Regions from separate parts of the Comamonas faecalis genome, predicted to be linked through region 2. Evidence: predicted binding sites of a transcription regulator. Region 2 holds the regulator's gene; each other region holds the start of a gene.
The links. Region 2 encodes sigma-54, which starts transcription at its own class of promoters, with help from an activator protein. Its sites were predicted from a motif close to TGGCANGNAANCTGCTTT; they were not measured.
Positions count from the first base shown of each region.

Region 1 (10,219 bases), on a different contig from region 2:
GAACTCGCCGATCGGGTGCGCCGCCGGCCCGGCGGAGAGCACCACCACGCGGTCGCTCATGGCGATCGCTTCGTCGAGGTCGTGGGTGATGAACAGCACCGCCTTCTTCTTGCCCTGCCACAGCGCCAGCACCTCGTTTTCCATCAGCTGGCGCGTCTGGATGTCCAGCGCCGAGAACGGCTCGTCCATCAGGATGATGTCCGGGTCCATCACCAGCGTCTGCGCCAGGCTGGCGCGCTTCCTCATGCCGCCGCTCATCTGGTGCGGATAGCGGTCGCCGAACGCCGCCAAACCGACGCGCGCCAGCCAGTCGCGCGCCTGGGCGCGCGCCTCGCCGTCGGCCACGCCGCGAAACTGCAGGCCGGCCATCACGTTGTCCAGCGCGGTGCGCCAGGGCATCAGGCTCTCGGCCTGGAACATGTAGCCGGCGCGCTGGTTGATGCCCGAAAGCTCCTCGCCGAAGACGCGCACGCTGCCCTCGCTGGGCGCCAGCAGCCCGGCGGCCATGTTCAGCAGCGTGCTCTTGCCGCAGCCCGTGGGGCCGACGACGCTGACGAACTCGCCCGCCGCCACGGTCAGGTCCACACCACGCACCGCGGTGTAGCGCTGACCGGGCTGGTCCTTGCTGACAAAGGTGCAGGCCACGCCCTGCAGTTCGATTGCCGCTGCGCTCATGGCTGGTTCAACCCTTGGGGTACTTGAGGTTGGCCTTCTTGACGAAGTCGTTGGTGTAGATGGCGCTCAGATCCACCTTGCCCTTGGCAGCGGCGATCTTGGGGTCGATGCTGGCCAGCGCGTTGAGCGCGGTCTGCGGCCCGCGCGCCGGAAAGCTGCCGTCGGCCGACGTCGCCTGCTTGGCTGCCAGGAAGCCGTCGATGTAGATCGCGCGGTCGCCCAGCAGGTAGCTCTCGGGCACGACCTTGATCACGTCGCCGCCGCCGGCCTGGTGAATCCACTTGTCGGCGCGCACCATGGCGTTGACCAGCGCCTGCGCGGTGTTGGGGTTCTTGTCCAGGAAGCCCTGCGGCGCGTACAGGCAGCCGGCGGGCATCGGGCCGCCGAACACCTTCTCGGCCTCGTCCATCTTGCGCGTATCCGAGACGATCTTCAGGTCGCCCGAGCGCGCCAGCAGCGTGATCACCGGGTCGAGGTTGGAGATCGCGTCGATCTGGCCCGAGCGCATCGCCGCCACCGCGCCATTGCCCGCGCCGACGCCGACGAAGCTCACGTCGGTGGGCTTCAAGCCCGCCTTGGCCAGCACGAAGTTGGCGACGATGTTGGTCGAGCTGCCCGGCGCAGTCACGCCGATCTTCTTGCCCTTGAGGTCGGCCACGCTCTTGAAGTCGGGCATGGTCTTGGGGTTGACGCCCAGCACGATCTGCGGCGCCGCGCCCTGCAGCACGAAGGCGCGCATCGGCTGGCCCTTGAGCTGCATGGCGATCGTGTGCTCGAACGCGCCCGACACCACGTCGGCGCTGCCGCCGACCACCGCCTGCAGCGCGCGCGAGCCGCCGGCGAAGTCGACGATGGTCACGTCCAGCCCCTCGTCCTTGAAGTAGCCCAACTGCTCGGCGATGGTCAGCGGCAGGTAATAGAACAGGTTCTTGCCGCCGACGGCGATGGTCACCTTCTGCTTCTCCAGGTTCTGGGCGAAGGTGAACGAGGGCAGGGCCGCCGCGGCCAGGCCGCCGGCGATGAGGTGGCGTCTTTGCATGTTGTGGTCTCCTGGTTGGAATCATGGCTTCGGCCGCGCAGCGGCGACCGAAGCGGTTGATCATACTGGCCGGGTACCGGGCGCGGCCCGCGTTGTGCCACGCCGCGGCCGCAGTGGCGCAATCTGGGGCAGCGGTGTGGCAAATCGGGACAGTCGGCGGCGCAAAACCGTGCCAGCCGCTGGTTTCGGGCGCCGCGCCGTGCGGCGGCGGGGTTGGCACGAAGTTTGTATGTGTCCTGGCAGTCGGTCTTTTTTTCTTTGAACCGATATGCAACCCAACAGGAGATGACCATGGACATGTTCGAACTCAAGCACTTCAACCTCGAAGCCCGCTACCCCTACAAGCAGAAGTACGACAACTTCATCGGCGGCAAATGGGTGGCACCGGTGGCCGGGCAGTATTTCGACAACGCATCGCCGATCACGGGCAAGGTGTTCTGCTCGGTGGCACGCTCCGACGCCAACGACGTGAATCTGGCGCTGGACGCCGCCCACGCCGCGCAGGCCAAGTGGGGCAAGACCTCGGTGGCCGAGCGCTCGGGCATCTTGCTCAAGATCGCCGATCGCATGGAGCAGAACCTGGAGCTGCTGGCGATTGCCGAGACCATCGACAACGGCAAGCCGCTGCGCGAGACCATGGCCGCGGACCTGCCGCTGGGCATCGACCACTTCCGCTACTTCGCCGGCTGCATCCGCGCGCAGGAGGGCGCGATCTCCGACATCGACGCCACTACCGTCGCCTACCACTTCAACGAGCCCATGGGCGTCGTCGGCCAGATCATCCCGTGGAACTTCCCCATTCTGATGGCGTGCTGGAAGCTCGCGCCCGCGCTGGCCGCCGGCTGCTCCATCGTGATGAAACCCGCCGAGCAGACGCCCGCCTCCATCATGGTGCTGATGGAGCTGATCGGCGATCTGCTGCCCCCGGGCGTGCTCAACATCGTCAACGGCTTTGGCCGCGAGGCCGGCGAGGCGCTGGCGACGAGCAAGCGCATCGCAAAAATAGCGTTTACCGGCTCCACCCCGGTGGGTCAGCGCATCCTGCGCGCAGCGGCCGACAACCTGATTCCGTCGACCGTCGAGCTGGGCGGCAAGAGCCCCAACATCTTCTTTGCCGACGTGCTCGACGCCGACGACGCCTTCCTGGACAAGGCGCTCGAAGGCTTCTCGATGTTCGCGCTCAACCAGGGCGAGGTCTGCACCTGCCCGTCGCGCATCCTGGTGCAGGAGTCGATCTACGAGCGCTTCATGGAGCGCGCCGTCGCCCGCGTCGAGTCGATGACGCAGGGCCACCCGCTGGACAAGAGCACCATGGTCGGCGCGCAGGTCTCGCAACAGCAACTCGACCGCATCCTGGGCTACATCGACATTGGCCGCGGCGAGGGCGCCCAGTGCCTCACGGGCGGCGAGCGCCTGCGTGCCGGCGGCGAGATCAACGACGGCTTCTTCATCAAGCCCACGCTGCTGTACGGCAAGAACGACATGCGTGTGTTCCAGGAGGAGATCTTCGGCCCCGTCGCGTCGGTGACCACCTTCAAGGACGCCGAGGACGCGGTGCGCATTGCCAACGACACCGAGTACGGCCTGGGCGCCGGCGTGTGGAGCAGGAACGGCAACACCGCCTACCACATGGGCCGCGCCATCCAGGCGGGCCGCGTGTGGACCAACTGCTACCACCTGTACCCCGCGCACGCGGCGTTTGGCGGCTACAAGAAGTCGGGCATCGGCCGCGAGACGCACAAGATGGCGCTGTCCAACTACCAGCAGACCAAGAACCTGCTGGTCAGCTACAGCCCCGACGCGCTGGGCTTCTTCTGACCACCAGCCGCGGCAGGCGCACCGGCGCCTGCCGTGCGCTTTCGCTGACGGCCTGCCCCGCCCGTGGGCAGTGCCTGTTCACAGACCGGCAAAAAAAGAGGGGGACAAGATGCAGTTGAAACAGCTTTGTGCGGCCGCGGGCTGGCCGTTGGGCGCCATGCTTTGCGGCCTGCTGTGGGCCCAGGGCGCGGCGGCGCAACAAACGGCGGCGCAGGACGGCGCTGGTACGCTGCCGGCGATGACGGTGCGCAGCGTGCTCACGCCCACCACCGCCGAGAAGGCGCCGGCATCGGTCACCGTGGTCGACGGCGAGCAGCTGCGCGAGCGCCAGTGGCAGGTCAACCTGTCGGAGTCGCTGGGCAACGTGCCGGGCCTGCTGATCCAGAACCGCCAGAACTACGCGCAAGACCTGCAGATGTCGATCCGCGGCCACGGCGCGCGCTCCACCTTCGGCGTGCGCGGCATCCAGGTCTACCTGGACGGCATACCGGCCACCATGCCCGACGGCCAGGGCCAGACCAACCACATCGACCTCTCGTCGCTGGAGCGCCTTGAGGTGTTGCGCGGCCCCTATTCCACGCTGTACGGCAACGCCTCGGGCGGCGCCATCCAGGCCTTTACCGAGCGCGGCGAAGGGCCGCCCAAGCTCGGCAGCAGCTTTGCCATGGGCAGCAACGGGCAAAAGCGCCTGGGCCTGAAGGCCAGCGGCGAGCGCGCCGGCGTGGGCTACACGGTCAGCGCCAGCCGCTTCCTCACCGACGGCTACCGCCCGCAGACGGCGGCCGACAAGAATCTGCTCAACGCACGGCTGGACTTTGGCAGCAGCGCGGACAGCCACTGGACGCTCGTCGCCAGCCACGTCGACATCGACGCCAAGGACGCCGGCGGCGTGACCCCTGCCGACTGGGCTGCCAACCACCGCGCCGTAGCCGCCGGCTCGCTGCAGTACAACACGCGCAAAAGCCAGCGCCAGACCCAGGCCGGGCTGATCCACGAGCACCGCGTCAGCGCCAGCGACCAGCTGCGGCTGATGGTCTACGGCGGCCACCGCGCCATCACCCAGTACCAGTCCATCCCCAAGGCGGCGCAGGCACCTGCGACGCATGCCGGCGGCGTGATCGACATGCAGCGCGACTATGGCGGGCTGGACGCGCGCTGGACGCACCAGCAGGGCAGCGTCGACTGGGTTCTGGGCCTGGCGGCCAACCAGGTGCGCGAAAACCGCAAGGGCTACGAGAACTTCGTGGGCAGCGAGCTGGGCATCAAGGGCAATTTGCGCCGCGACGAGCGCAACCGCCTGAGCAGCGTCGACCCCTACGCCCAGGCCAGCTGGGCGTTTGCGCCGCGCTGGACGCTGGACGCCGGGCTGCGCTGGAGCAATGTGCGCTTTGATTCGCGTGACCGCTACATCGTCGGCGCCAACGGCGACGACAGCGGCAAGACCAAATTCCACCGGCTGCTGCCGATGGCGTCGCTGCAGCACCAACTCGATGAAGGCACCCAGGTCTACGCGTCGGTCGCCAGCGGCTTCGAGACGCCGACCTTCAACGAGCTGTCCTACCGCCAGGGCGGCCTGCCGGGGCTGAACTTCGCGCTGCGCCCGGCGCGCTCGACCAGCGCCGAGCTGGGCCTGCGCCAGCGCTGGCGCGGCGCGCACTGGCACGGCAACTGGAGCGCGGCGCTGTTTCGCACAGGCACCAAGGATGAGATCGTCGTGGCGACCAACAGCGGCGGGCGCTCCACCTACCAGAATGCCGGTCGCACGCGCCGCCAGGGCGTCGAGCTGGCCTCGACCACCTGGATGGGCCCGCAGTGGCGGCTTGAGACCGCGCTGACGCTGCTCGACGCCCGCTTGCGCGACGGCTTTTGCAATGCCGCCGGCGCCAACTGCGTGTCCGCCGGCAACCGCCTGGCCGGCACCGCGCGCTACCAGGCCTTTGCCGGCCTGTATTGGCAGCCGGCCGCCGCGTGGAACCTGGGGCTGGACTGGCGCCAGGTCGGCCCCGTCACGGCCAACGACGCCAACAGCGTGCAGGCGCCCGGCTACGGCGTCGCCAGCCTGAGCGGCGAATACCTGCGCGACATTGGCGCCTGGGCCTTCAAGGCCTTTGCACGCGTCGACAACCTGCTCGACCGCCAGTACGTCGGCTCGGTCATCGTCAACGAGGGCAATGGCCGCTACTACGAGGCCGCACCGGGGCGGCAGTGGATGGCGGGCGTGAGCCTGGCCTATCGGTTCTGAGTGTTCTTTCCGAGGTCGCCGGCCCTCACCCCCACCCTCTCCCAGAGGGAGAGGAAGTGAATACCGGCGCCGCGACAAGCCTGTTTTCCCCCGTCCCGGCCGCGGGTGCCACCTGAGGCCGGGGCGCATTCCCACGTCAAAAAAAGGAGACACCGATGAACACCACGACCCTGACCCGCACCGCGCTGGCTGCTGCCTGCGCCGCGCTGCTGGCGGCCTGCGCGCACGGCCCGGACGGCCAGACCGGCGCAGCAGCCACCGACGCCGACCCCGTTGCGCTGGTCAACCAGCTCGAAGCGACGACAGGAAAGTTCGCCGGCCACCGCCGCTCGGGCGCCAAGGGCGTGTGCGCCGCGGGCAGCTTCGTCGGCAGCAGCCAGGCGCGTGCGCTGTCCAGCGCCAGCGCCTTCAGCGGCCAGCCGGTGCCGGTGCTCGTGCGCTTTTCGCTGACCGGGCCCAACCCCAACGCGCCCGACAACACCAAGGGCCAGCGCAACATGGCGCTGCAGTTCGACCTGCCCGGCGGCGAGCAGTGGTTGATGGGCAACATCTCGTCGCCCGTGTTCGGCGCAGAGACGCCGGCGCAATTCCTTGGCCGCCTGCAGTCGCTGCAGGCCGACCCGGCCACCAAGAAACCCGACCCGGCCCGCGTCAAGGCCTTTGCCGATGCCAACCCACAGGTGCTGCTGCAGGGCAAGTACTTTGCCTCCCAGCCCGTGGCGGCAAGCTTTGCGGGGCTGAACTACTGGGGTGTGCATGGCTTTGGCTTCACCAACGCCCAGGGCCAGACCACCTGGGGCAAATGGGTGTTCGAGCCGGTGGGCGGCGTGCTGGGCCTGAGCGACGAGGAGGCCAAGGCGCGCGGCGCCAACTTCCTGTTCGACGACCTGCGCCAGCGCGTACAGGCCGGTCATGCGGCGTTCGACTTCAACCTGGAGCTGGCCGCGCCCGGCGACAGGATCGACAGCGCCACCACGCCGCTGCCCGCAGGGCGCACCAAGGTCACGCTGGGGCGGCTGACGATCACCTCGGTCTCGCCCGACGGCGCCGGCCCCTGCGTGGACACCAACTTCAGCCCGCTGGTGCTGCCTCGCGGCGTCGTCGCGTCGGCCGACCCCATCCTGGCCGCGCGCGCCGCGCCCTACGCGATCTCGCAGCAGCGCCGGCTGGAAGAACGCGCCGCCAAGTAAAACGGTAAGCCACCGCTGCGCCGCAGCGGTGGACGCGAGCACGGTATTACCGCACCGGCCCCAGCGCCCGCCGCTCGTAGGCCGGATACCACTGCGCCAGGCTGCGCTGCAGCTCGGCGGGCTGGGCGGCCCATCTGGCAAAGCGCTCGGGCACGGGCTGCTGCAGCAGCTCGGCCAGGTCCACGCCCTGCCCGGCGCTGCGCTCCATCGTCTGGCGCAGCCAGGTCAGCCAGTCGCGCGTCTGCTCGACGCCCAGCAGCCCCTGGTGCACCGGCCCGTGGCTGGGCACGACGGTGGTGAACAGGCCCTGCGCCCGCCACTGCGCCAGCGTGTCCAGGCTGGCCAGCCAGGCGTCGATGTCGGCGTGCGGCGTCGTAGGCACGCGTGCGGAAAACACCAGGCCGCCGGCAAACAGCACGCCCGTCGTGCGGTCGATCAGCACCAGGTCGTCGCCCGTGTGCCCGTGCAGGCGGCGCAGCTCCAGCCGGCGGCTGCCCAGCTGCAGCGTCTGCGGCTGCAGCGCCTCGCGCGCGGGCTCGGCCTGCGTGCCGCGCATCCAGTCGCCGCACAGGCGGTACAGGTTGTCCTCGTAGGCCCCGCCCTCGGCCTGCATGCCGGCAATGCTGCCGGCCAGCGCCTGCGTGGGCACATCGCCCCAGGCCTGATTGCCCAGGAAGTAGTCGGGGTGCAGGTTCAGGTTGAGCACCCGGCGCACCGGCTCTGCCGTCACGCGGGCAATCGCCGCGCGCTGCTGCTCGCCGTACAGGCGCGACGGCCCGGTGTTGATGACGACCACGCCGTCGCCCGTCTCGATGAAGGCGGTGTTGATGATGTTGCATCCGTTGCTGCGGCCAAAGTCCTCGACCGCGCCCTCGATCACCCAGGTGCCGGGCGCAATCTGGCGTGGCTGGAGCCGGTAGTCCAGCCGCTGCATGTCGACGCGTGTGGCAACCGGGGCAGTAACCGTCACGGTGGGCAGAGCGCTGGTCTGCGCCGGCGCGCCCATGGCGCAGGCCAGCGGCAGCAGGGCAAGGCAAAGGCGCTTCATGTGCGCACCTCGGCGTCGACGCGGTTGCCGTTGTTGTCCTGGCCGCGCAGGCGGAAAGCCGGCGGCACCTCGCTGGGAAGCTCCAGCGTCAGCAGCGGGTTTTCCGACACCGGCTCGTGCAGCGTCAGGCGCCACCAGGGCTGGTCGCCGGAGTCCACCAGCTCCAGCTGCTCCAGGTGGAAGGCTGGAATGCCGTCGACCAGGCCGGTGTCCATCGGGTGCATCACGCGCAGGCGCAGGCGGCGGCTGCCTTCGATGAGGTTGGGAAACACGCGCGCCTGCACCTGGCCCAGCGTGTCCTTCCACGAGCCGTCGGCGCGGCTGGCGCCGGGCACGGTGCAGCCGCCGCCGGCCGCCTGGATCATCGCGCCGCCGCCGTGCCACTGCCCGTCGTGCGTCTGCACCAGCGCGCGCACCGGCGATGCCTGCTCCAGCCGCATGCGAAACGCCAGCACCGGCAGCGCGCGCAGCGGCTCGAAGCCGAGCACCTGGCGTATCGGGTTGCGGTCGGCCAGCACGACGATGCGGCGTATCGGGCTGTCCGTCTCGTCGGCCAGCGCGCGCGCATCCACCTGCACCGGCACGTTCAGCGGGTCTTCGGCAAACGCGGGCGTGCGCAGCCGCACCGCGTCGGTGAAGCGCACCGGCGCGCCGCCCAGGTATTCCTGCTGCAGCGTCGGCCACTGCGGCGAGTTCAGCGGGTCACCCGCTCCGGCCGATTGCGCCGCATGCAGCGGCGCGAGGCCGTACAGCGCGCCGGCGAGCATGCATTGACGTCTTGAAAGCATGGGCGAATCGGTTTTCTGGATGCAATGCCGGTGTGGCAAGCAAGACGGGTGCCAGTGCGTGTGGCGCCGGAGGGCGGGCGGATTGCTCCAACGCGTAGCACTTGTCATTCATCGCTGTTCCGGGATGTCACACCTGGCTGCGCGGCGTAATCCGTCACCCCGGCTTTCGCCGGAAGGACGGCGCCCTGCTTCACGGATTGCAGTCCGGGGCGCTGGCATGGATGTTGCGTAACTCCCTGCGCCCCCCTTTTTGGCAGCCTGCTGCCTTCACCTCTTTCCTTGCTTGATCGGGTTTGCCATGCGTTCTGTTTTCCTTCTTGCCGCCTTGACCATGGGCCTGGCGGCCACCGCTGCCCAGGCGGGCGACATTGACCTGGCCGCGGCCGCCGAGCTGGCCAAGAACAGCGACTGCTTCAGCTGCCATGCGGCCAACGAGAAGATCGTCGGCCCGGCGTTTGCGTCGGTGGCCGAGAAATACGCCGGCGACAAGGACGCGATCGACACACTGGTGCAGTCCATCCAGCTGGGCTCCAAGGGCAAGTGGGGGCGTGCGGCCATGCCTGGCCATTCCAGCCTGAGCACGCAGGATCTGAAGCTGCTGGCCGGCTGGGTGCTGGCAACCAAGCCATGACGGCCGCGGCGGTGCAGCACCCGCGCACGCTGCTGGGCGCGGCCTATCTGGCGCTGGCGCCGGCGCGTGATGCGCCGGGCCTGCGCCTGAAGGCAGAGGCCGCCTGCGCACTGGGCTATTACAGCCAGGCGCGCCGGCTGTGGGAGACCATGGCCCGCGCCGGCGACGCCGAGGCATTGCGCCAGCTGGCACGCCTGGCCGAGCGCGGCCTGGGTGAGGAGGAGGGCGGCAGCCGCACCCGACCGGCATGAGCCGGCTGCCGTGTGCTCACCCGCCCCAGATGTCGGCGCTGATCGCCGCGTACCAGTCGGCGCCGTGCTGTGCCTCGGCCGCGCGGTGCGCGGGCGGCGCGTCCAGCGGGCTCACGCCCACGCTGTGCGGCAGGGCGACGATGCGCCCCTCGTGCGCGCGGTACACGCCCGCGACCGATATGCCGTAGCCCGGCGCCAGCAGGCTGTAGCAGGTGTTGGCGTACCAGGCAGCCGGCGCGGGCCGATCGGTCAGCGCGGCGGCCAGCGCAGCTGCCACCACCTTGCCCTGGTTGTTGGCGGCAAAGCCGGACTTGGGGATGGGCCCGGCCAGCGCCGCGTCGCCCAGCACATGGATGCCGTCGACCTGCGTCGAGGCAAAGTCGTCGCCGCGCATCGGCGCCCAGCCGCTGGGGCCGGTCACGCCGGCGCGCTCGGCAATCAGGCCGGCTTTTTGCGGAGGGATGACGTTGAGCACATCGGCCTGGTGCAGCTCGCCAAACGCGGTTTCCACCTGCAGCGCCCGGGCATCGACGCGCA
Region 1 covers NZ_BAABBP010000035.1:2,515-12,733, forward strand. Annotated here, with positions in the region: gene ABD767_RS15020 (ATP-binding cassette domain-containing protein) at 1-675, opposite strand, end outside; gene ABD767_RS15025 (ABC transporter substrate-binding protein) at 683-1,714, opposite strand; gene exaC (acetaldehyde dehydrogenase ExaC) at 2,006-3,532, shown strand; gene ABD767_RS15035 (TonB-dependent receptor domain-containing protein) at 3,642-5,774, shown strand; gene ABD767_RS15040 (catalase) at 5,930-6,964, shown strand; gene ABD767_RS15045 (quinoprotein relay system zinc metallohydrolase 1) at 7,011-8,012, opposite strand; gene ABD767_RS15050 (quinoprotein dehydrogenase-associated SoxYZ-like carrier) at 8,009-8,800, opposite strand; gene ABD767_RS15055 (c-type cytochrome) at 9,099-9,431, shown strand; gene ABD767_RS15060 (hypothetical protein) at 9,428-9,682, shown strand; gene ABD767_RS15065 (FCSD flavin-binding domain-containing protein) at 9,699-10,219, opposite strand, start outside.
Region 1: exaC (acetaldehyde dehydrogenase ExaC) is a predicted target of sigma-54. The motif match lies at 1,929-1,946, and genes of this name have one in related genera.

Region 2 (10,219 bases):
TCACCGCGAACACCAGCACGAAGGCCAGCACCCAGGTCAGCGCGAACATGCGCGCCAGCCGCCCGCGGATGGTGCGTGCCTGCAGCCGGGGCAGTCCGCGCTTCATGGCTCCACCACCGTGGCCAGGCGCAGCAGCTGCGCGTTGAAGCCCACGCCCTGCGCGCGCGCCGCCTGCGGGTTGAGCACGATGCGCAGGCGCGCGTCGTCGCGTGCATCGCGCGCCAGCTCCACCATGCCGCCGGCGCGCGCAAAACCGGCCAGATCCGAGACCGTGACCACCGCCGCGCCCGCCAGGGCTTGCAGGGTCTGCGCCAGCTCGGCCTGCTGGCTGCGCGCGATGAAGACGAAGTTGCAACCATTGGCCGGCGCACCCGCGCGCAGCGGCCGCACCAGGATCTGGCGCCCGTCGATGGGCTGGCGCGCCAGGTCTTGCAGCGTGGCGCCAAAGGGGTTGTCGCCCAGCACGCACAGCGTGGCCGGCGCATCGTCGGCCAGGCCCGGCACGTAGACGAAGCGCGGCAGCTTGAGCAGCAGCGCCGCCTTGAGCGCGTATTCCGGCGCCGCCGCCTGCGCATGCGCCAGCGCCGGGCTGCACGCCAGCACCAGCACCCAGCCCCAGGTGCGGGCGCGCTGCAGCAGCCGCAGGTGGAGCATCACAGCCGCCAATCCAGCGTCAGCATCCAGCTGCGCGGCTGCTGCGGCATGTCCCAGAAGGTACGGCTGCCCGCGCCGCCAGCGGCAAGCCAGCGCCTGTCGGTGACGTTGTAGACGTCCAGCCACAGCGTGGCCTTGCCGCCCAGCAGGTGGTGCCAGCCCAGGTGCAGGTCGAGCACACCGCCGCCGGGCGTGCGGCAGCGCTGCGGCGCCTGGGGCGTGCCCACGCACGCGGCCGGAATCTGCAGCGCGGCGTCGGGCGGCGCGACGCGGCCGTTGGTGGTTGCGCTGGCCAGGCGCAGGCGCGGCGTGATGCTGACGCTGCCGCGCCAGCGCAGCGTCGCGCCCAGCTTGAGCTTGTGGCGCGCGACGTAGGGAATCTCGCGCTGCACGCCGTCTTCGTCGACGCGCCCGTGGATCCAGCTGACGCTGCCCCACAGGTCGCCGCTCCAATCCGGGCTCAGGCGAAAGCGCCACTGCCCGGCCAGATCCAGCCCGCTCTGGCGCTGCTGGCCGGCGTTGACGCGGGTCTCCGGCGCGATCAGGTGGGCGCCGTCCGCGACGATGTCGCCCAGCTGCGCCTTGACGATCAAGTCCTTGATGCGGCTGTGGTAGAGGTTGGCCGTCAGGTTCAGCGCCTCGGTGGCGCGCCAGTCCCACACCAGGCTGAGCGTGCTCACTTTCTCGGGGTTGAGGCGCAGGTTGGGAACCCGGAAGTTGTGGCCCCAGTAGTTGCCGTCCTTGTCCTTGCTGCCGTCGAAGCGGCCGAATACGTTCAGGCTCTCGTCGGGCGAGGGTGCGCGAAACGCCTGGCCGTACAAGGCCTTGAGCACATGGCGCTCGCCGGGCTTGTACACCGCGCCCACGCGCGGGTTCAGCGCGCTGCCGTAGGCCGAATGGCGGTCCAGCCGCAGCCCGGCCATGCTCGACCACCGCGCGCTCCAGCGCGCCTGCCACTGGCCGTAGGCCGACAGGTTGTGAAAGTGCGCCTGCTGCGTCGGCAGAGGCAGGCCGGTGTTGGGAAACACCATGCCCTGGTCGCCGGGCGCGCGGCCGGTGTCGTAAGGGCTGGGCAGGCTGCTGGCCTCGATGTCCTGGATGGTCTGCCAGCCCAGGCCCAGTTGCAGTTGGTGCGCGTCGCTCAGGCGCCAGTGCAGGCTTTGCTCGATGCCGGTGCGCTCGCCCAGCACGTAGGAATAGCCGCGTGCAAAGCCGTTGAACACATTGTCGTAATACGCCCGCGGATCGACCTCCAGGCGCGAATGATCCAGGGTCAGCTCGCCGCGCAGCCCGCCACCCCAGTCCTGGTGCCAGTTGGCGTAGACGGTGTCGGACGTGGTGCGCCACTGCGCGCCGCTGTCGTAGCGCGCGGTGGCCGGCGGGTCGCCCGTGCTCGTCAGGCTGTGGAAACGGTAGCGGTACCAGCCCAGCGTCAGCCGGTCGGCCAGGTCGATGCGGCCAAACAGGCTGGCACTGCCCATCGCGCCGGTGTAGTCCTCGCGCGTGGCGGCGGGCAGCACCATGGCGCCCTCGTACACGCCGTCGACCTTGGGGAAATACGTCGGGTAGTAGTCCTGCAGCGGCGCGCGGTCGGCCTGCTGCCAGTGGCCGCCAAAGCTCAGGCCCAGGCCGCCTTCGGTCGTCGTTCCAGTCATGAACGAGCCGCGCCGCGCGCCAAAGCGCCCCGCGCCGGCGCTGGCCCAGCTGCCGGCCTGCTGGCCGCCGTGCTCGGTGATGATGTTGACCACGCCGGCCACCGCGTCGGCGCCGTAGAGCGCGGCCGCGGGGCCGTAGAGCACCTCGACCTGGCGCGCCATGTGCAGGTCCAGGTTGTCGGCCACGGGGAAGTTGCCGCCGCCGGGATGGCCGATGCGCACGCCGTCGAGCAGCACCAGCAGCTTGCCCGGGCCGACGTAGCCCTGCACCGCGAACTGGTTGTACTGCGACGATTTGGTGCCGCGCTGAAAATCCACGCCGGGCAGGTCTTCGAGCAGGTCGGCCAGGTTCTGGTAGCGGCGCTCGCGGATTTGCGCGCGGGTGAAGACCATGACGTGCGCCGGCGTCTGGTCGCGCGTCTCGCTCTGGCGCGAGGCGGTGATCATTGGCGTGGCGATCAGGTCCTGCAGCGACAGCTGCAGCAGTTGGCGCGCCTCCTGCGCATCGTGGCCAGCGCGCGCGGGCTGCGCGGCAAGCGCCACCAGCGCCAGCAGACCTGCCAGCCAGGGGATGCGGGGGCGGTTGCTCATTGCAGCTGCGCCGACTTTTGCAAATCAGGCAGCGCTGGCGCTGACCAGCGCATTGAGCTCGCGCTGCACCACGGCCGGTATTGGCGTGACCCTGCGCTCGCGCGGGTCGATGAAGACGATGCCGGTCTTGCCGCGTGCGATCTCCCGCCCCTGGCGCACCTCGGTCATGCAGTACACCAGGTCGAAGCCGTAGCGGTTGAAATCGGCCGGCTGCATCTGCACGCGCAGCGTCTCGCCGTAGAAGGCCTCGGACTTGTACTGCGCCACCATGTCGCCGACGACGATGGCCGCGCCGCCGACGTCGCCCTCGCGAAAGCCCAGCGAGCGGAAAAAGCGCACGCGCGCCTCGGACACCAGGCTCAGCAGTTGGGCGTTGTCCAGGTGCCCGCCCTGGTTGACGTGGCTGATGTAGACCTGCACCTCGGTGCTGAAGGCAAATCGCTCGGGAAGGTCGAAAAGAATGCGCGCCATGGCGTGAGCGTCCGGAACAAAAGGGACAAGGATAGGCTGCCGCGCCGGCCGTCCTCGCTGGGACGGGGCGTGATAGTGACGTTTTGTAACATTATAGGTGTTTTCTCGGACCACCCATCGGCCCTGCGCAGGACTAGGAGCGTGTTTACGCTCTAAAGCTGCCGGCGCAGCTGGGTTGGCGCGATCTTCAGCGCCTCGCGGTATTTGGCGACGGTGCGCCGCGCGCACTCGATGCCCTGCTCCTTGAGCAGGTCGGCAATTTTTGCGTCCGACAGCGGCTTGGCCGGGTCTTCCTCGGCGATGAGCTGGCGGATCAGCGCGCGCACCGCGGTGCTCGACGCGCTGCCGCCGCTGTCGGTGCCCAGGCCCGAGCCGAAGAAATACTTGAGCTCGTAGGTGCCTTGGGGCGTCGCCATGTATTTGCCGCCGGTCACGCGCGAGATGGTCGACTCGTGCAGCCCCAGCTCGTCGGCGATCTCGCGCAGCACCAGCGGGCGCATGGCCAGCTCGCCGTGTTCGAAGAAATTCTGCTGGCGCTGCACGATGGCCTGCGACACGCGCAGGATGGTGTCGAAGCGCTGCTGGATGTTCTTGATGAACCAGCGCGCCTCCTGCAGGCGTGACTGCAGCGCCTGCAGGCCTTCGCTGCCGCGGTGCGAGCGCAGCGCCTGGGCATAGGCCTCGTGCACGTGCAGGCGTGGCATGACGGCGGCGTTGAGCTGCGCGGCAAAGCCGCTGCCACGCCGGCGCACGATCACGTCGGGCGTGATGGCGTGGCGGCTCACGTCGGCAAAGCGCCGCCCGGGACGCGGCTCCAGGCGGGCGATCAGCGCCATGGCCTCGCGCAGCGCGCCCTCGTCCGCCTCGCAGGCCTGGCCCAGGCGACGCAGGTCGCGCCGCGCCAGCCAGTCCAGCGGCTGGCGGCAGATGGCCTGGGCCAGCATCAGCGGCCGCGCCTCCTCGTCGTCCTGCGCGCCGGCCAGCAGCGCCCGCAGCTGCAGCTGCAGGCATTCGGCCAGGTCGCGCGCGCCCACGCCGGCAGGCTCCATGGCCTGCAGCAGGCGCAGCGCGACGGTGAAGCAGTGCTCCAGCGCTTCGTGGTTCACGGCCGCGTCGTCGCCGGCCAGCGCGGCGGCCAGCGCCTGGGGATCGTCGTCCAGGTAGCCGTCGTCGTTGAGCGAGCCGATCAGGAACTCCAGCGCCGCACGCGTCGCGGGCTCCAGGTGCAGCGACAGCGCCTGCTGCTGCAGATGCTCGGCCAGCGACTCGTGCGCGCCCACCTGCAGCAGCGCGTCCTCGTCGTCGCCACCGCCGGCGGTGCTGGTCTGGCCGCGCGCGGGCAGCTCGGTGCCGCCTTCGCTGTCGCCGTCGTCGGGCGGCGTCTCGCCCTCCCAGTCGGCGGGCAGCTCCAGGCTGGAGCTATCGGGCGTGCCGCCGTCGGGTGCGTCGCCCTCGGCCGCCGGGCTGCCGTCGTGCGCCGCGTCTTCGCGTGATGCGGCCGCAGGCTCCGGCGCTCCGCCGTCCTCGTGCTCGTCGTCCTGCTCCAGCAGCGGGTTGTCCAGCAGCATCTGCGCCACTTCGCTTTGCAGCTCCAGCGTCGACAGCTGCAGCAGGCGGATCGATTGCTGCAGCTGGGGCGTCAGCGCCAGGTGCTGCGAGACGCGCAGGGACAGCCCGGGCTTCATCACATGCGGAAGTGCTCGCCCAGGTAGACCCGGCGCACTTCGGGGTTGTCGACGATGTCCGACGGCGTGCCCTGCGCCAGCACCTGGCCGTCGCTGATGATGCAGGCGTGGTCGCAGATGCCCAGCGTCTCGCGCACGTTGTGGTCGGTGATCAGGACGCCGATGCCGCGCTCCTTGAGGTAGCCGATGATGCGCTGGATCTCGATCACCGCGATCGGGTCGATGCCGGCGAACGGCTCGTCGAGCAGGATGAAGCGCGGCTGCGTGGCCAGCGCCCGCGCGATCTCCACACGCCGGCGCTCGCCGCCCGACAGCGCCAGTGCCGGCGTGTCGCGCAGGTGCTCCACGCGCAGCTCCTGCAAGAGCCGGGTCAGGCGCTCTTCGATCTCGGTGCGCGCAAGCGCGCGGCCATCGCCGTCTTTTTGCAGCTCCAGCACCGCACGCACGTTGTCCTCGACGTTGAGCTTGCGAAAGATCGACGCCTCCTGTGGCAGGTAGGACAGGCCCAGGCGTGAGCGCCGGTGGATCGGCATGTCGGTCACGTCCTGGCCATCGATGGCGATGCGTCCGCCGTCGGCGCGCACCAGGCCGACGATCATGTAGAACGACGTGGTCTTGCCTGCGCCATTGGGCCCGAGCAGGCCGACGACCTCGCCCTTTTGCACAGTCAATGACACGTCCTTGACGACCTTGCGGCTGCCATAGCTTTTCTGCAGGTGCTGCGCCTGCAGCTGGCTGGGCGCGCCCACCACCGCATCCACGACCGGCGCCGTCACTGCGCGCCCGCCTTGTTGGCGGCCGGCGCCTGGGGCGCGGCGGCAGGCGGTGCGTCGCTGTCCTTGGGCGTGAGCACCGCGCGCACGCGCGTGTCGGTGCCTGCGCCGGCCTTGGCGCCGTCGACGGTGAAGACGTCGGTCAGGTTGTGATAGACGATGACAGCGCCGTGGATCTCGTCGGCCAGCGTGGTGGCGCGGTAGCGGCGCAGCTCGGCCTGGCGCGTGAGCGTGACGTCGTCGGCGCGCGCGTCGTAGGCGATGACCTCGGCCTCGCCCTCGACGAACTCCGGCGGCTGGTTCGCAGCGGTGTCGCGCTTCTGGCGAAAGAACGCGCGCTTGCCCGTGTCGGCGGTCATCGTGCCGTGCTGGTAGCCGTCATCGTCCTGGCGCACCTCCAGGCGCGCGCCGCGCAGCACGATGGTGCCCTTGGTCACGACGACGTTGCCGGTGAACACGCTGACCTGCTTGAGGTCGTCGTGGCGCAGCGCATCGGCCTCGATGTGCATGGGCTTGTTGCGGTCGGCCTTCTCGGCATGCGCCAGCGGCGCGCAGGCCAGCACGAGCGCGGCCAGCAAGGGGGTCAGGATGGTTTTCATAGGCGGCACGAATCTTGCTGGCATTGTAGCGATCCGCGACCCTGAATTCGGCGGCTGGATATGCCCGTCAATACCGTGACGGGAGCGCCAGGCAGAACCCGAGACCGCGGCGCGCCATTCATAAAACGAGCAGCGCCGCAGGCCGCCTGTGCGGGCGGCGCTGCGGCGCGCGGGTGCAGGGAGTGGGCGGGCGGCCGCTCAGGCACCGCGCTTGCGTTCGCGTTCGACCAGCTGGTTGGTGACCTGCACCATGCGCTCGAAGCCGCCGGCCATCGAGCCGTCGGTGTAGTAGCGCCCGGCGACGCCGATGGCCGGCGTGCCCTCGACCTGGTATTCGTCCTGCAGCTGCATCGAGCGCTTGACCTGGCTGGCGGTGCTGAACGAGTTGTAGATCGACTCGAACTTGGCGCGATCCAGCCCCTGCTCCGCCACCCAGGGAAACAGCACGTCGGGCTTGTTCAGCGCCTTGCGCTCGTCCTGCACCGCCTTGAAGACCTTGGCGTTCATCGCGTCGGCCTGGCCCAGTGTCTCCAGCGTGATGAAGATGCGCTGCAGCGGCTCGAAGCTCTTGTTGAAGCCCACGTGCACCATGCGCACGCTGACGTCCTTGGCGACGGTTTTCTTCCAGGCCTCGAAGATGGGGGCGAAGTTCTTGCAATGCACGCAGCCGTAGGAGAAGAACTCGATCACCTCGATCTGACCGGCCGGCGCGCTCACCGTGGCGCGCTGCTTGAGCTCCAGATAACCCTGCCCCGACTGGGCCTGGACGGGCAGGCTCCACAGCGCGGGCAGGCTGGCGGCGGCTGCGGCAAGGGCGAATTCACGACGTTTCATGTGGGTTGCTCCCGAAATGGCAATGGAGAAATAGAGGCGTGGGCGCGCAGGTGGTTCCCGCAGGCGGGCGCAGATCTATCGCTGAACGCGCACCAGCGCGGCGTCCACGCCGGCGCCGTCGAGCTTTTCCTTGACCGCCGCGGCCTCGCCGCGCTGGCTGTACGGCCCGACGCGCACGCGGAACACGGGGCGCCCGGACTGCTCGCGCTCGGTCACGCTGGCCTGCAGGCCCAGCATGGCCAGGCGCGCGCGCTGGGCGTCGGCGTCCTGCTGGGTGCGAAACGCGCCGGCCTGCACGAAGTAGGCGAACGGGTCGTTGGCTGGCGCAGCAGCCGTTGGCGCCACGGCGGCCGTGGCCGTGCCGGCGGAAGCCGCCTCGGAGCGCGCGCGCGCCAGGTCGCCCAACGGATCGTCGGACGGCGCCGACGCAGCACCCGTAGCGGCGGACGGTGCGTCGCCCGGTGCCGCCGGGCGGCTGGGCGCCGGGTTCTTGCCGTAAAGCGGCGCGTTGGGATCCCAGTTGCGGTTGCGCTGCGCCTCGCTGCTGTCCTGGCTGCGCAGGCTGTCCTTGTTGATGAAGGGCACCGGCACCTTGGTGACGTAGACGGCGACGGCCAGCGCGCCGCCCAGGCCGACGAGCACGCCCAGGATGAATCCCAGAAAGGTGCCGCCGCGTTGTTGCTTGTCCATCATGGTGGTGTTCACATGGTTGAGGGTGCGTCCACGCCCAGCAGCGCCAGGCCGCTGGCCAGTACCTGCGCGGTGGCGGCGACCAGCGCCAGCCGGGCGAGCTTGACCGGCTCATCATCGACCAGGATGCGCTCGGCGTCGTAGTAACTGTGGTAACAGGCGGCCAGATCGCGCAGGTAGAAGGTCACGTCGTGCGGCGCGTTGCCGTGGGCCGCCGCCGTCAGCATGTCGGGGTATTTGGCCAGCAGCAGCATCAGCGCCTGGGCCGGCGCGCTGGTGAGCGGCGACAGGTCGACCTGCTCCAGCGCGCCCACGTCGTAGTCGGCGCGCCAGCCGCGCAGCACCGAGCAGATGCGGGCATGCGCGTACTGCACGTAGTACACCGGGTTGTCGTTGTTCTGCGCTACGGCCAGGTCGATGTCGAAGGTGTATTCGGTGTCGGGCTTGCGGCTGAGCAGGAAGAAGCGCACCGCGTCCTTGCTGGTCCACTCGATCAGGTCGCGCAGCGTCACGTAGCTGCCGGCGCGCTTGCTGATCTTGACCTCCTCGCCGCCCTTGACCACGCGCACCATGGTGTGCAGCACGTAGTCGGGGTAGCCCTGGGGAATGCCGACGCCCGCCGCCTGCAGGCCGGCGCGCACGCGGGCGATGGTGCCGTGGTGGTCGGTGCCCTGGATATTGACCACCTTGGTGAAGCCGCGGCGCCACTTCTGGATGTGGTAGGCCACGTCGGGCACGAAGTAGGTGTAGCCACCATCCTTCTTGCGCATCACGCGGTCCTTGTCGTCGCCGTAATCGGTGGTGCGCAGCCACAGCGCGCCGTCCTGCTCGTAGGTGTGGCCGCTGTCGATCAGGCGCTGCACCGTCTCCTCGACGTAGCCATTGCCGTACAGGCTCGATTCGAGGTAGTACTCGTCGAATTTCAGGTTGAAGGCCTGCAAGTCCTTGTCCTGCTCGTTGCGCAGGTAAGCGACGGCGAACTGACGAATGTTGTCCGCGTCCTGCACGTCGCCATTGGCGGTGAACGCGCGGTCGTCGGCGGTCACCGTAGCCTTGGCGACAAAGGCGTCGGCGATGTCCTGGATGTAGTCGCCGTTGTAGGCGGCCTCGGGCCAGCTGGCGTCGCCGGGCTTGACGCCCTGGGCGCGCAGCTGGGTGCTGCGCGTCAGCGTCTCGATCTGCGCGCCCGCGTCGTTGTAATAAAACTCGCGGTGCACGCTCCAGCCCTGGCTGGCGTAGAGGTTGCAGATCGCGTCGCCCAGCGCCGCCTGGCGCCCGTGGCCGACGTGCAGCGGTCCGGTGGGGTTGGCCGAGACGAATTCCACCAGGATCTTCTCGCCCCGATCGGCCTGCCAGCCAAAGCGCGCGCGCTGCGCCAGCACCTGGCGCACCACCTGCTGCTTGGCAGCGGGTTTGAGGCGGATGTTCAGAAAGCCCGGGCCGGCGATCTCGATCGCGTCGACCCATTGCCCGAACGCGGGCGTGGCCAGCAGCGCGGTTTGCAATTGTTCACCCAGCGCGCGCGGGTTTTGCTTGAGCGGCTTGGCCAGCTGCATGGCGGCGGTGCAGGCCAGGTCGCCGTGCGCGGCAACCTTGGGGTTCTCGAAGGCGGCGCGCGCTCCGGCGCCGGGCGACAGGCGTTCGAGCTCGCCGGCGAGCGCCGCCAGCAGTTGTTGTTTCACGGAAAGCATGGGGGCGGATTCTACGGGTCAGCCCTTAACCCCGGCACCTGGCGGCAGCGATATGCTGGCGGCGCCGCGCTCGCACAGGGAGGACGCGGCACCTCACTCAACTTTTTGATTGCAGGAGCCATGCCATGAAGAAGATGTTTGCCCTGCTGGCTGCCGCCAGCCTCGCCTGGACCTTCAGCGTCCAGGCCGCCGAAGGAGACGCCACCGCCAAGAAGCCACTGACGCCGCAGCAGCAGCGCATGAAGACCTGCAACGCCGACGCCAAGACGCAGGCGCTCAAGGGCGACGAGCGCAAGGCCTTCATGAAGCAGTGCCTGAGCGGCAAGACGGCCGCGCCCGCCGCTGCGCAGGAAAGCACCCAGCAGACCCGCATGAAGACTTGCAACGCCGAAGCCAAGACCAAACAGCTGGCCGGCGACGAGCGCAAGGCCTTCATGAAGAGCTGCCTGTCCGACAAGCCCGCCGCCTGAGCGCCACGCTCCCCATGCCAACCCGCCGCCGCACGCCGGCCGCGGGTTGTTTTTGTGCTCAGCGCGTTCCCACGCCCCGCGCGAGACACACGGCCAGCAGCACGAC
Region 2 covers NZ_BAABBP010000017.1:50,983-61,201, forward strand. Annotated here, with positions in the region: gene ABD767_RS10670 (response regulator) at 1-106, opposite strand, end outside; gene ABD767_RS10675 (YfiR family protein) at 103-654, opposite strand; gene ABD767_RS10680 (TonB-dependent receptor plug domain-containing protein) at 654-2,900, opposite strand; gene ABD767_RS10685 (acyl-CoA thioesterase) at 2,925-3,371, opposite strand; gene ABD767_RS10690 (RNA polymerase factor sigma-54) at 3,524-5,056, opposite strand; gene lptB (LPS export ABC transporter ATP-binding protein) at 5,056-5,832, opposite strand; gene lptA (lipopolysaccharide transport periplasmic protein LptA) at 5,829-6,428, opposite strand; gene ABD767_RS10705 (thiol:disulfide interchange protein DsbA/DsbL) at 6,627-7,262, opposite strand; gene ABD767_RS10710 (SPOR domain-containing protein) at 7,338-7,952, opposite strand; gene argS (arginine--tRNA ligase) at 7,964-9,643, opposite strand; gene ABD767_RS10720 (PsiF family protein) at 9,769-10,113, shown strand; gene ABD767_RS10725 (DUF2214 family protein) at 10,172-10,219, opposite strand, start outside.

Region 3 (10,219 bases), on a different contig from region 2:
GCGCGCTGCCTGGCCGGTGGCGCAGGGCGCGGCGCTGTCCCAGGCGCTGTCCCGTCTGGAGCAATTGCTCCAAAGTGGGACAGCTTCTGTCGCAGCGCGGCGCGTGGTGCGCGGCTGGGCGCTGCGCGAGCTGCGCGACGCCGCCCACGGCCTGCGCCGCAGCCTGCGCCACATTCCGCCGCAGCAGGGCAGGCAGGCAGCGGCCACGCGCCAGGCCTGGGCCGGGCTGCGGCGCCAGCAGCGGCGCGGCGCTGCGCATCTGCATGCGCCGGGCACCAGCCGCAAGGAGGCGGCCCAGTGGGGCAAATACAGGCTGCAGGCGCATTACCTGCGCCGGCGCGGCTTTGTGCGCCCCGGCACGCTGGATGCGGCGGTGCGCCAGCTGGCGCGCAGCGGCGTGCCGGTCGATTGGGCGCATGGACAGTTTGATGCGATCTGCCCGCCAGCCAACAGCGCGCGCTGGGCGGCGCTGGGGCGCAAGGCGGGCGGCGTGGCGAGGCTGGCACGCCCGGCCAGCGGCCACCTGGCGGGCGAGTCGGCCATGCGGGACTGCCTGCGGGAGTTGGTGGCTTTGGGGTGAGTGGGGGAGTGGCTATCGCGACGAGGGCCTGTTAACGCTATTTTTGGCGGTGCGAACATACTCAGAACGGCGTCAATCGAGACGTGCGACGCAGCCCAGACCGGGTGTCTGGGCAAGGAGCGCAACGAAGAGTGGCGCCGTTCTGAGTATGTTCCCTTCGGGTTGCGATCAAAAGGGCCATCGCCGGCGTTGCCAGCCTTGCCAAGGGTGGCACCTTGGCTGCGGCTGGCGCCTTGGCGAGTGGCCCTTTTGATCACAACGCATCCGTCAAAAATAGCGTTAACAGGCCCTAAGGCGCCGCTCCCGCAAAGTCAGCGTCAAAGCCCTGTGGGAGCGGCGCCTTCGCCGCGATGGATGCACCGCGAATGCTTACTGCTTGGCGGGCTTGGCCGGCGCGTTCTCGACAAAGCTGCGCAGCGCCCAGACCAGCTCGGGTTTCAAATAGGGCTCCCAGGCCGGCATGTGGACGATGCCGAATTTCTGCTTGCCGTAGCGCACCGACTTGGCGAAGTAGGCGTCGGCGTCGGCCATGCAGCGCTGGTGCAGCGCGCTGTCCTGGATGCGCAGGCAGCCCTTGCCGATGCGGCGCAGGTCGGGCGCGGGCGCGCGCGAGCCGTTGGCGTCCATGCCGTGGCAGCTGGCGCAGGTCTGGTTGAACGTGCTGCGGCCGACTTCGATGGCCTGCGCGTTGCCGCGCAGCGGGTTGGGCTCCATCCAGGTATGGGCCTGCGGCGGCAGGCCGGTGGTGTCGACCTGGGGCGTGAAGGGCTGGAAGGCGAGGGCGCTGTGCGCCGCCAGTCCGAGAATGCATAGGGCTATGGCGCGCATGTCACCTCCAGCTGTCTTTGCAGCCCTGGCATCCGTCCATGGCCGACTCGTTGAATGTGGTGTAGCGGGTGACGTTGCCTTCGAAGACAGCGTTTTGCAGGTTGGTGGAGATGAACTTGGTCTCCTGCAGGTCGTTGGAGATGAAGCGCGTGCCGACGAACCAGGCGTTGTTGAAGCGCGCGATCTCCAGGTTGGAGCCGATGAACTCGGCGCCCGAGAAGTCCGAGCGCATCAGCCGCGCGCCCTCAAGGTCTGCGCCGATGAAGCGCGCGTCCTTGAAGTTGGCGTTGGACGCGGTGGCCTTGGCCAGCTTGGCGCCGGTGAGGTTGGCGCCCTCCAGGTTGGCGACGGCAAGGTTTGCGCCGCGCAGGTCGGCGCGCGTCAGGTTGGCGCCGCGCAGGTCGGCGCCGGAGAGGTTTTTGCCCACCAGGTTGGCGTGGCGCAGGTCGGCGCCGGGGCAGCGGGTATAGGGCCAGATGGGGCAGCCGTTGATGACCAGCGGCTCGGTGGAGGCGGGCGCGGCGGCGTCGGCCGCTGTGTCGTCCGGCACGTCGGCCGCGCCGGCGCAGGCCCAGGCCAGGCACAGCGCCCCTGCCAGGGCAAAGCGGGTGAAAGAAGGCATGCAAGAGGCTCCAGGCAAGACGGGTGGACGGCGGGTGTGCTGCCGTCCACCCCGGCTCTTCCCGTGGACGGGAAGAGGGAGGGCGCGCGCCGTGGAGCGCGCGCATCGGGCTTGCGCCTTACTTGCTGGCGACCTGCTGCGCCTTGGGCAGCTTGAACACCCAGATCGATCCGCCCTGCGAGATCTGCTTGGTCAGCGCGGCCATGTCGCCGCCCCACAGCGGCACGGCGCCGCCGTAGCCGGACTGGATGGCGATGTACTGCTCGCCGTCCATCTCCCAGGTCACCGGCACCGAGACGATGCCCGAGCCGGTCTGGAACTTCCACAGCTCCTTGCCGTTCTTCTTGTCGAAGACCTTCAGGTAGCCGTCGGAGGTGCCGGTCACCAGCAGGCCGCCGGCGGTGGTCAGCGTGCCGGCCCACAGCGGGAACTGCTCCTTGTGCTCCCACTCGATCTTGCCCGTCTGCGGGTTGATCGCACGCAGCGTGCCCACATGGTCGTCGTGCAGCTTCTTGATGCGAAAACCCTGGCCCAGGTAGGCCGCGCCGGGCTTGTAGGTGATGTGCTCGGACCAGTAGTCCATGGCCCAGTGGTTGGCCGGGATGTAGAACAGGCCGGTGTCGGGGCTGTAGCTCATCGGCATCCAGTTGGTGCCGCCCAGGAACGGAGGCGAGACGAAGACGGTGTCGCCCTTCTCTTCGCCTTCCTTGGGCTCGGGTGGGCGGTTGTTGTTCTCGATCGGCAGGCCGGTCTTCAGGTCAAAGCCCTTGGCCCAGGTGATGTCGTCGACGAAGGGCCAGGCGTTGATGATGGAGGTCTGCTTCCAGGGGTGGCCGCCGTCGTTCTTGGCCAGCTTCTCGCGGTCGGTCACGAAGAAGAAGCCGTTGCGGTCGGCGTGGGCCGAGGCCTTGACGGTCTTGCCGGTCTTGGCGTCCTTGTAGTCGAACAGCAGCACCGAGTTGTTGCCCGAGAAGTCCCAGGCGTCGTTGGGCGTGTGCGAGAAGAAGCCCTTCAGGTCGCCGGTCGTCGGGTCGACGTAGGCCTGGCCCGAGGTGTAGAGGCTGGGCCAGTTGCGCGGGTCGTCGCCCTTGGCGGTGCGCTTCCAGGTGTTCCACGGCGCGGGGTTGCCGGTGCCGATGACGATGGTGTTGGTCTCCACGTCGAAGCTGGCGGTCTGCCACGGTGCGCCGCCGCCCTGGCTCCATGCCTCGACCTTGCCGGTGGGGCTGTTGGGGTCGTCGGGCCAGCTCGGTGCCTTGGGGTCGCCCGTGGGCGTGCTGGGCTTGCCGTTCAGGCGGCCCACGTGGCCTTCGACCATCGGGCGGGCCCAGACCTCCTCGCCGGTTTCCGGGTCGCGTGCATACAGCCAGCCGACCACGCCGAACTCGTCGCCCGACGAGCCGTGCACCAGCAACACCTTGCCGCTCTTCTGGTCTTTGACGATGAAGGGGGCGCCGGTCATCGTGTAGCCGACCTTGTGGTCGCCGAACTTCTCGTTCCACACCACCTTGCCGGTGGCGCGGTCCAGCGCAATGACGCGCGCGTCCAGCGTGCCGAAGTAGACCTTGTCGCCATAGATGGCCGGGCCGCGGTTGACCACGTCGCAGCAGGGGCGGATGTCCTCGGGCAGGCGGTGCTCGTAGGTCCACAGGCGCTTGCCGGTGCGCGCGTCGAGCGCGACGAAGCGCGAGTACGAGGCGGTGACGTAGATCACGCCGTCGTGGATCAGCGCCTGCGCCTCCTGGCCGCGCTGCTTCTCGCCGCCGAACGAGTAGCTCCACACCGGCACCAGGCCGGCGACGTTCTTGGTGGTCAGCGTCTTGGCGGGGCTGTAGCGCTGCGCCGTCAGGCCCAGGCCGTAGGTCAGCACGTCTTCGGTGGTCTTGGCGTCGTTGGCGATGTCGTCCCAGGTGACGGGTTTGACATCGGCCGCCTGGACGGACAGGGCCGCCGTGGCGAGCAGGGCCAGGCTGATGCGGCTCAGGCGCGGGCGTCGTGCGAATGTGGTGGACATGCTGGTGTGCTCCTTGTGTTGTGGGTAGATCCGACAGCGGTGATGCAAGAGCCATGCCAGCGGGCGGCGGCGCAATCGGCTGCGCGAAATAGCCCTTCGCACGGTGCAGTTGTTCAAATGTGGAGCGCACAGGGCTGCGCCACTGTTGCGTTCGGGAGCAACCGGGATGTCGATGCAGAAACATGCGGACGCGCTGCCGCACGGTTTGGCTGTGGCGCACACAAAAAAGCGCCGCCCTGGGTCGGGCGGCGCGGTTGTTGGTGGCAAGGGGGGATCAGCGCATGCGCTGCAGCAGCGCCTCCTTGCGCACCAGCTGGTGGTACGCAAAGGCTGCCACATGCAGCGCGATCAGCAGTATCAGGGCCAGCGCCGAGACCTTGTGCACCATGCTGAGCAGCTCCTTGGCCGCGTCCCAGCGCCCCGCGATGTCGGGCAGGCGCATGCCGAAGAAGCGGATGGGATAGCCCGAGAACACCGAGCCGAAAAAGCCCGACAGCGGCATCACCAGCATCAGCGCATACAGCAGCTTGTGGGCGCCGCTGGCCGCCAGCTGCAGGTGGCGCGCCTGCGCCAGCGCGGCCACGCGCGGGCGCGCCAGCGCCCAGGCCAGGCGCAGCACGATGAGCAGGCCCAGCAGCATGCCGATGGACTTGTGCACGTTGAACCAGTACACGCGCACGCCGGTGCCGCCCTTGGGCAGGCCCAGCATCCACAGCCCCAGGGCGATCTGGGCGAGCAGCAGCGCGGCCATCAGCCAGTGCAGCCAGACCGAGAGCCGGTCGTATCGCGCGTTGTGCGTCATTGCTTTCCTCCAGATCCGTTGTGCCGTGCGGGCGTTCAGTTCAGCAGGTCGGGCGGCAGCAGGTTCTTCTTGCGGTAGATGGTGTTGCGCGAAACACCGAGCGCCTTGGCGGCCGCCGACACATTGCCCTTGTGCAGTTGCAACATCTGTGCCATGGCCAGCAGCGTCACGTCCTGCAGGCTCTGGCCGTCGGCGCTGGCGTCGGTGTCCGGCGCGGCGGGCGCGGCCTGGGCCGGCAGGGGGCAGGCGGGCGCAGGCGCCTGCGGCGAGGCGTGCGGGAGCGCGTGCGCGAAGCCGGGCGTCACGGCGGATGCTGCGGTGCCCATGCCGTGCAGCTCTTCCAGGAAGTCGTCGGGCAGGTGCTCGGGGGCGATCTCGCCCTCGCTGCCGACCATGACGACCGCGGTGCGCAGCAGGTTGTGCAGCTGGCGCACGTTGCCGGGCCAGTGGTAGCGGCGAAACAGATCCATGACCGGCTCGGAGATGCCGACCTGCTGGCCGTCGTCGCACAGCGTCTTGAGCAGTTTTTGCGCCACGCGGACAAAGTCGGTGCGCTCGCGCAGCGCCGGCAGGCGCACGACTAGGCCGTTGAGCCGGTAGTACAGGTCTTCGCGGAAGTCGCCCTGCGCAATCAGATCCTTGAGGTTTTTGTGCGTGGCGCAGACCACCGCCACGTCCACGTCCACCTCCTTGCCCGCGCCCAGCGGAGTGATGCGCCGCTCCTGCAGTACGCGCAGCAGCCGCGCCTGCAGGTGCTTGGGCATGTCGCCGATCTCGTCGAGGAACAGCGTGCCGCCGTGCGCCTGGGCGATTTTGCCGACCGCGCCCTTCTTGCGCGCGCCGGTGAAGGCGCCTTCCTCGTAGCCGAACAGCTCGGCCTCGATCAGCGACTCGGGGATGGACGCGCAGTTGACCGCGACGAAGGGCTGGCGCGCACGCGCCGAGTCGTTGTGGAAGGCCTGCGCCAGCAAGTCCTTGCCGGTGCCGGTCTCGCCCAGAATCATCACCGGGATGTCGCGGTCCATCACCTTGTGCAGCTTGGCGATCACCGCCGCCACCTGCGGGTCGCCCGTCTCCAGGTACTGCAGCGAGGACAGCTGGGGCTTGCGCGCCGGCGCCGCGCGCGAGACGGCCATCACGGCGGCGCGCTCGGAGAACGCGGGCGCTGCCCACGGCCCCTGCGGCTTGATGTCTGCGCGGCACCAGACGGAGACGCCGTTTTGCAGGTGCAGCTGGCGCGGCGCGTCCGAGGCGCCGCCGAACAGCTCCATCAGCGTGGACATCGGCAGGTCGAACAGCGACGAGAAGGTGTAGGCCTGCAGCGCGTTGTACGACAGCCCCAGCTGGAACTGGGCGCTGCGGTTGGCCGACAGAAAGCGCCCCTCGGGCGTGAACACCGCAATGCCCTCGACCAGCGTGCCCAGGAACTCGGGGCGGGCGTGGAAATGCAGCCGCACCGCCTTCGGGAAGCTGCCGGCGAACATCTGGTTCTCGATCATCTGCGCCGACATGCGCACCAGCGCCAGCGTGTGCTGGTGGTAGCTGCGGTGGTCGCCCGAGACGTCGAGCGCGCCGACGACTTCGCCGTGCGGGTTGAAGATGGGTGCGCACGAGCAGGTCAGCGCGTGGTTGGCGCGCATGTAGTGCTGGTCGCCGTGCACCGTCACCGCGGTCTCCTCGCTCAGCGCGGTGCCGATGGCGTTGGTGCCCTTGGCCTTCTCCGACCAGTCCACGCCGGGCGCCAGCGCCACGCGGTGGGCCTTCTCCAGAAAGTCCTTGTCGCCCAGCGAGTGCAGCACCAGCCCCTGCGCCGTGGTCAGCAGCACCATGCTGTGGGTGTTGGCGATCTGCTCGTACAGCGTCTCCATGATGGGCGCGGCATGCTGGAACAGGAATTGGTTGCCCTCGACCACATCGTCGAGCTCGCCACGCCCGGGGCGCGAGTAATCGGGCCGCTCGTGCACCACGACGCCATAGTGGCGCGAGCGCTCGTGCGCCTGGTCGATGACTTCGGCGTAGTCACGGGGCTCCCCCATCGGGCTGGGGCTTGAACCCTGTTGCTGGGCCGGCGGGCCAGAAAAAGGGATGCTCATCGTGTCTCCAGATCCGGGCATCGGTCGCCCCGGTTTTCTTATGACTTTGCACCAAAGCTGCGATTGGTGCAGGCGCGCTGACCAGGCACGGGTGGCCTGCATCACCTCCTGTCCATACCCCTCTTGCATGGGGGCTTGGGCCTGTCCTGGCTGGCGAGCGGCGCTCTATCCAGGATTCGCGGCGTGAAAAGTGTTGATTATGGGATTGGAAGCAAGAATTGTTCCAGCGTGGCACGCAGGGAATTGCTCCAAACTGAAACACCCGGGGCGCACCGGTGTGTCACGCCAGGGCGGCGCCGCCGCGCGCCGGCAACCTGTCTGGGGGCAGCGATGGGTGGCGTCAGCGTGGACTGGCCCGGTTATTGCTTTGCTGCGTGGGAGCCTATTTTTCAGACAGGAGACACCCCATGCACGCAATTTCCCCCCGCTTTCTGCAACGCCCCTTGCGTGGTCTGCTCGCGCTGGCCCTGGCCTGCGGTGCCAGCGCCGCCCTGGCCCACGGCGACGTCGTGCCCCAGGCGGTCGACACAAGCAGCCTGCCCCAGCTGGGCAGCAAGTGGCTGGAGAGCAACCCTTATAGCAAGGGCGAGGCCCATGACGAGGCGCTGCGCATAGGCACCTCGGCCTACAACCAGAACTGCGCGCGCTGCCACGGCCTGGAGGCGGTCTCGGGCGGCATTGCGCCGGACCTGCGCAAGTTCGACGAGGAATGCGCCGGCCTGGCCGCCGCCAAGAAGGCCGCCTGCTATGGCGAGATGGACGATTTCTTCGTGGGCACCGTGCGCCGCGGGCGCACCCGCGACGGGCGCGTCTACATGCCGCCGTTCGAGGGCACGCTGTCGCAGGAGGCGATCTGGTCGATCCGCACCTACCTGGAGACGCGGCGCGACCAGTGAGGCGGCAGGCATAAGCAAACAAGAAAATCTTCGTTGGTGCAATGCAGCAAGGGCCGGACAATCACGGCTCGTTTGAGCTTTGACAGCGCTGCCCGCTGACCGACACCATGAAAACTGTGCTGATTCCCCTGGCCCTCGTGTGGGGCACCGGCGCGGCGCTGGCCGCGCAGCCGCTACTCACTCCGCAGGATCTGTCGCCGCTGCTGTCCAACCCCCAGGTGCGCGTGATCGACATCCGCGACGCGCAAAGCCACGGCGTCAACCATATTCCCGGCGCGGTCAATGCGCCCTACGGCCAGTGGCGCGGCCCGGCCAGCAACCCCGGCGAGCTGCTGGCGCAGGACCGGTTCGTCGCGCTGGTGCAGCGCCTGGGGCTGGATGCCGGCACGCACGCCGTCGTCGTCTCCAGCGGCAAGGATGCGACCGACTTCGGCGCGACGGCGCGCGTGTACTGGACGCTCAAGTCGCTGGGGCTGACCGAGCTGTCCATCGTCAACGGCGGCATGCAGGCCTGGCAGGCCGCCGGCCTGCCGCTGTCGAATGCGCCGGTGCAGGTCGCGCCCAGCAGCTACGCGCCCACCTTCGACGCGCGCTGGCTGGCCACGCGCGAGCAGGTGCTCGGCCATGTGCAGAGCGGCGACGCCCTGCTGCTGGACGCCCGCCCCCAGGCCTTCTTCCTGGGCGAGACCAAGGTGCCCGCCGCCAAGGTGGCCGGCACGCTGCCCGGCGCCAAGGCGTTCGACTTCAACCAGTGGTTCGAGCCGGGCAGCTCCCAGCTCGTGCAGGGCGAGGCCGCGCGCAAGGTGGCCAGCCAGGCGCCGCTGCCGCAGGATGGCGCGCAGGACACGGTGGCGTTCTGCAACACCGGCCACTGGGCGGCAACCGAATGGTTTGCGCTCAGCGAAGTGGCGGGCGCGCCCAACGTCAAGCTCTACGCCGGCTCGATGGCCGACTGGACGCAGGCGAGCGAAGCGCTGCCGGTGGCCAACGCGCCCAGCCGCGCCCAGCAGTTGGCGCGCTCGGCGCAGGACTGGATCAAGGCCGCGTTCAAGTAAACGCCGACCCTCGGCAGCAAGGGATTGCAGCGCACGGCCGTTGCAATCCCTTGCCGCTTTCATTTTTCCGCTTTGTTGCCCATTCCATGAAACGTACCTCTCTCACGCTCCTGATGCTCGTCTTTGCCGGCTGGCTGCTGTGGAGCGTGTCGGCGCGCCAGGCGGCGCTGTTCGCCGTCGGCATCGGCCTGGGCGCGGTGCTGGCCGGCCAGCGCTTTGGCTTCACCACCGGCTGGCGCATCCTGGTCGAGGACAAGAACCCCGCCGGCGTGATGGGCCAGCTGCTGCTGCTGGCGCTGGCCGCGCTGCTGGCCATGCCGCTGCTGGGCTACTTTCCCGAGCTGACCGCGGCGCTGGGCCCGCCCAGCGTCAGCCTGCTGGTCGGCGCCTTCGTCTTCGGCCTGTCGATGCAGATCGCCGACGGCTGCGGCAGCGGCACGCTGTACAAGGCCGGCATGGGCATTCCGATGAACGCGGCCATCCTGCCGCTGTTCGCGCTGGGCAGTTTTCTGGGTAGCTGGCACCTGGGCTGGTGGCTTGATCTGGGGCGCGCGCCCGCCGTTGGCCTGGTCGGCGAATGGGGCTGGCAGGCGGCGCTGGCCGCCACGCTGGCCGCTCTGGCCGCCACCGCGCTGGCCGTTGCCTGGTACTGCCGCCGCGCCAGCCGCGCGCGTGGCCAGGCGGCGCATCCGCTGGTGGTGCGCCGCTGGCTGGTCGGCGCGCTGCTGCTGGCGCTGCTGGCCACGCTCAACCTGGTGATTGCCGGCCAGCCCTGGGGAGTGGTCTACGGCTTTGGCCTGTGGGCCGCCAAGCTGGTGCAGGCCGGCGGTGTGGACTTTGCCCACAACTGGTTCTGGAGCCAGCCGGGCAACGCGCCGCGCCTGCAGGAGGCGGTGCTGCAGGACGTGACCAGCATCACCAACATCGGCATCCTGGCCGGCGCGCTGTGGGTGAGCGCCGCCCGCCCCGCCAAGGCCCGGGCGCTGAACGGCCAGCAATGGGCAGTCGCGCTGACGGCCGGCCTGCTGCTGGGCTACAGCTCGCGCCTGGCGTTCGGTTGCAACGTCGGCGCCATGCTCTCGGGCATCTCGACCGGCTCGCTGCACGGCTGGATCTGGGTGCCGCTGGCCTTTGCCGGCACCATGGTCGGGCTGCGCGTGCGCCGCCATTTCGGGTTTTGAGGCTGGAGCACACGATGACACGCACCTTCATGCTGCGCACCCTGTTCTGGCTGGCCCTGCTGGGCTTTCTGGCCTGGGACTTTGCCGCTTCCAAGTCCATCGACCTGCGCTTCGAGCCGCCGCTGTTTGCCGCCGGCTCGGGCCAGGC
Region 3 covers NZ_BAABBP010000035.1:17,667-27,885, forward strand. Annotated here, with positions in the region: gene ABD767_RS15100 (alpha/beta fold hydrolase) at 1-580, shown strand, start outside; gene ABD767_RS15105 (c-type cytochrome) at 950-1,408, opposite strand; gene ABD767_RS15110 (pentapeptide repeat-containing protein) at 1,410-2,030, opposite strand; gene ABD767_RS15115 (PQQ-dependent dehydrogenase, methanol/ethanol family) at 2,149-4,044, opposite strand; gene ABD767_RS15120 (cytochrome b/b6 domain-containing protein) at 4,319-4,846, opposite strand; gene ABD767_RS15125 (sigma 54-interacting transcriptional regulator) at 4,882-6,939, opposite strand; gene pedF (cytochrome c-550 PedF) at 7,347-7,835, shown strand; gene ABD767_RS15135 (rhodanese-like domain-containing protein) at 7,943-8,890, shown strand; gene ABD767_RS15140 (YeeE/YedE thiosulfate transporter family protein) at 8,977-10,071, shown strand; gene ABD767_RS15145 (hypothetical protein) at 10,086-10,219, shown strand, end outside.
Region 3: pedF (cytochrome c-550 PedF) is a predicted target of sigma-54. The motif match lies at 7,291-7,308, and genes of this name have one in related genera.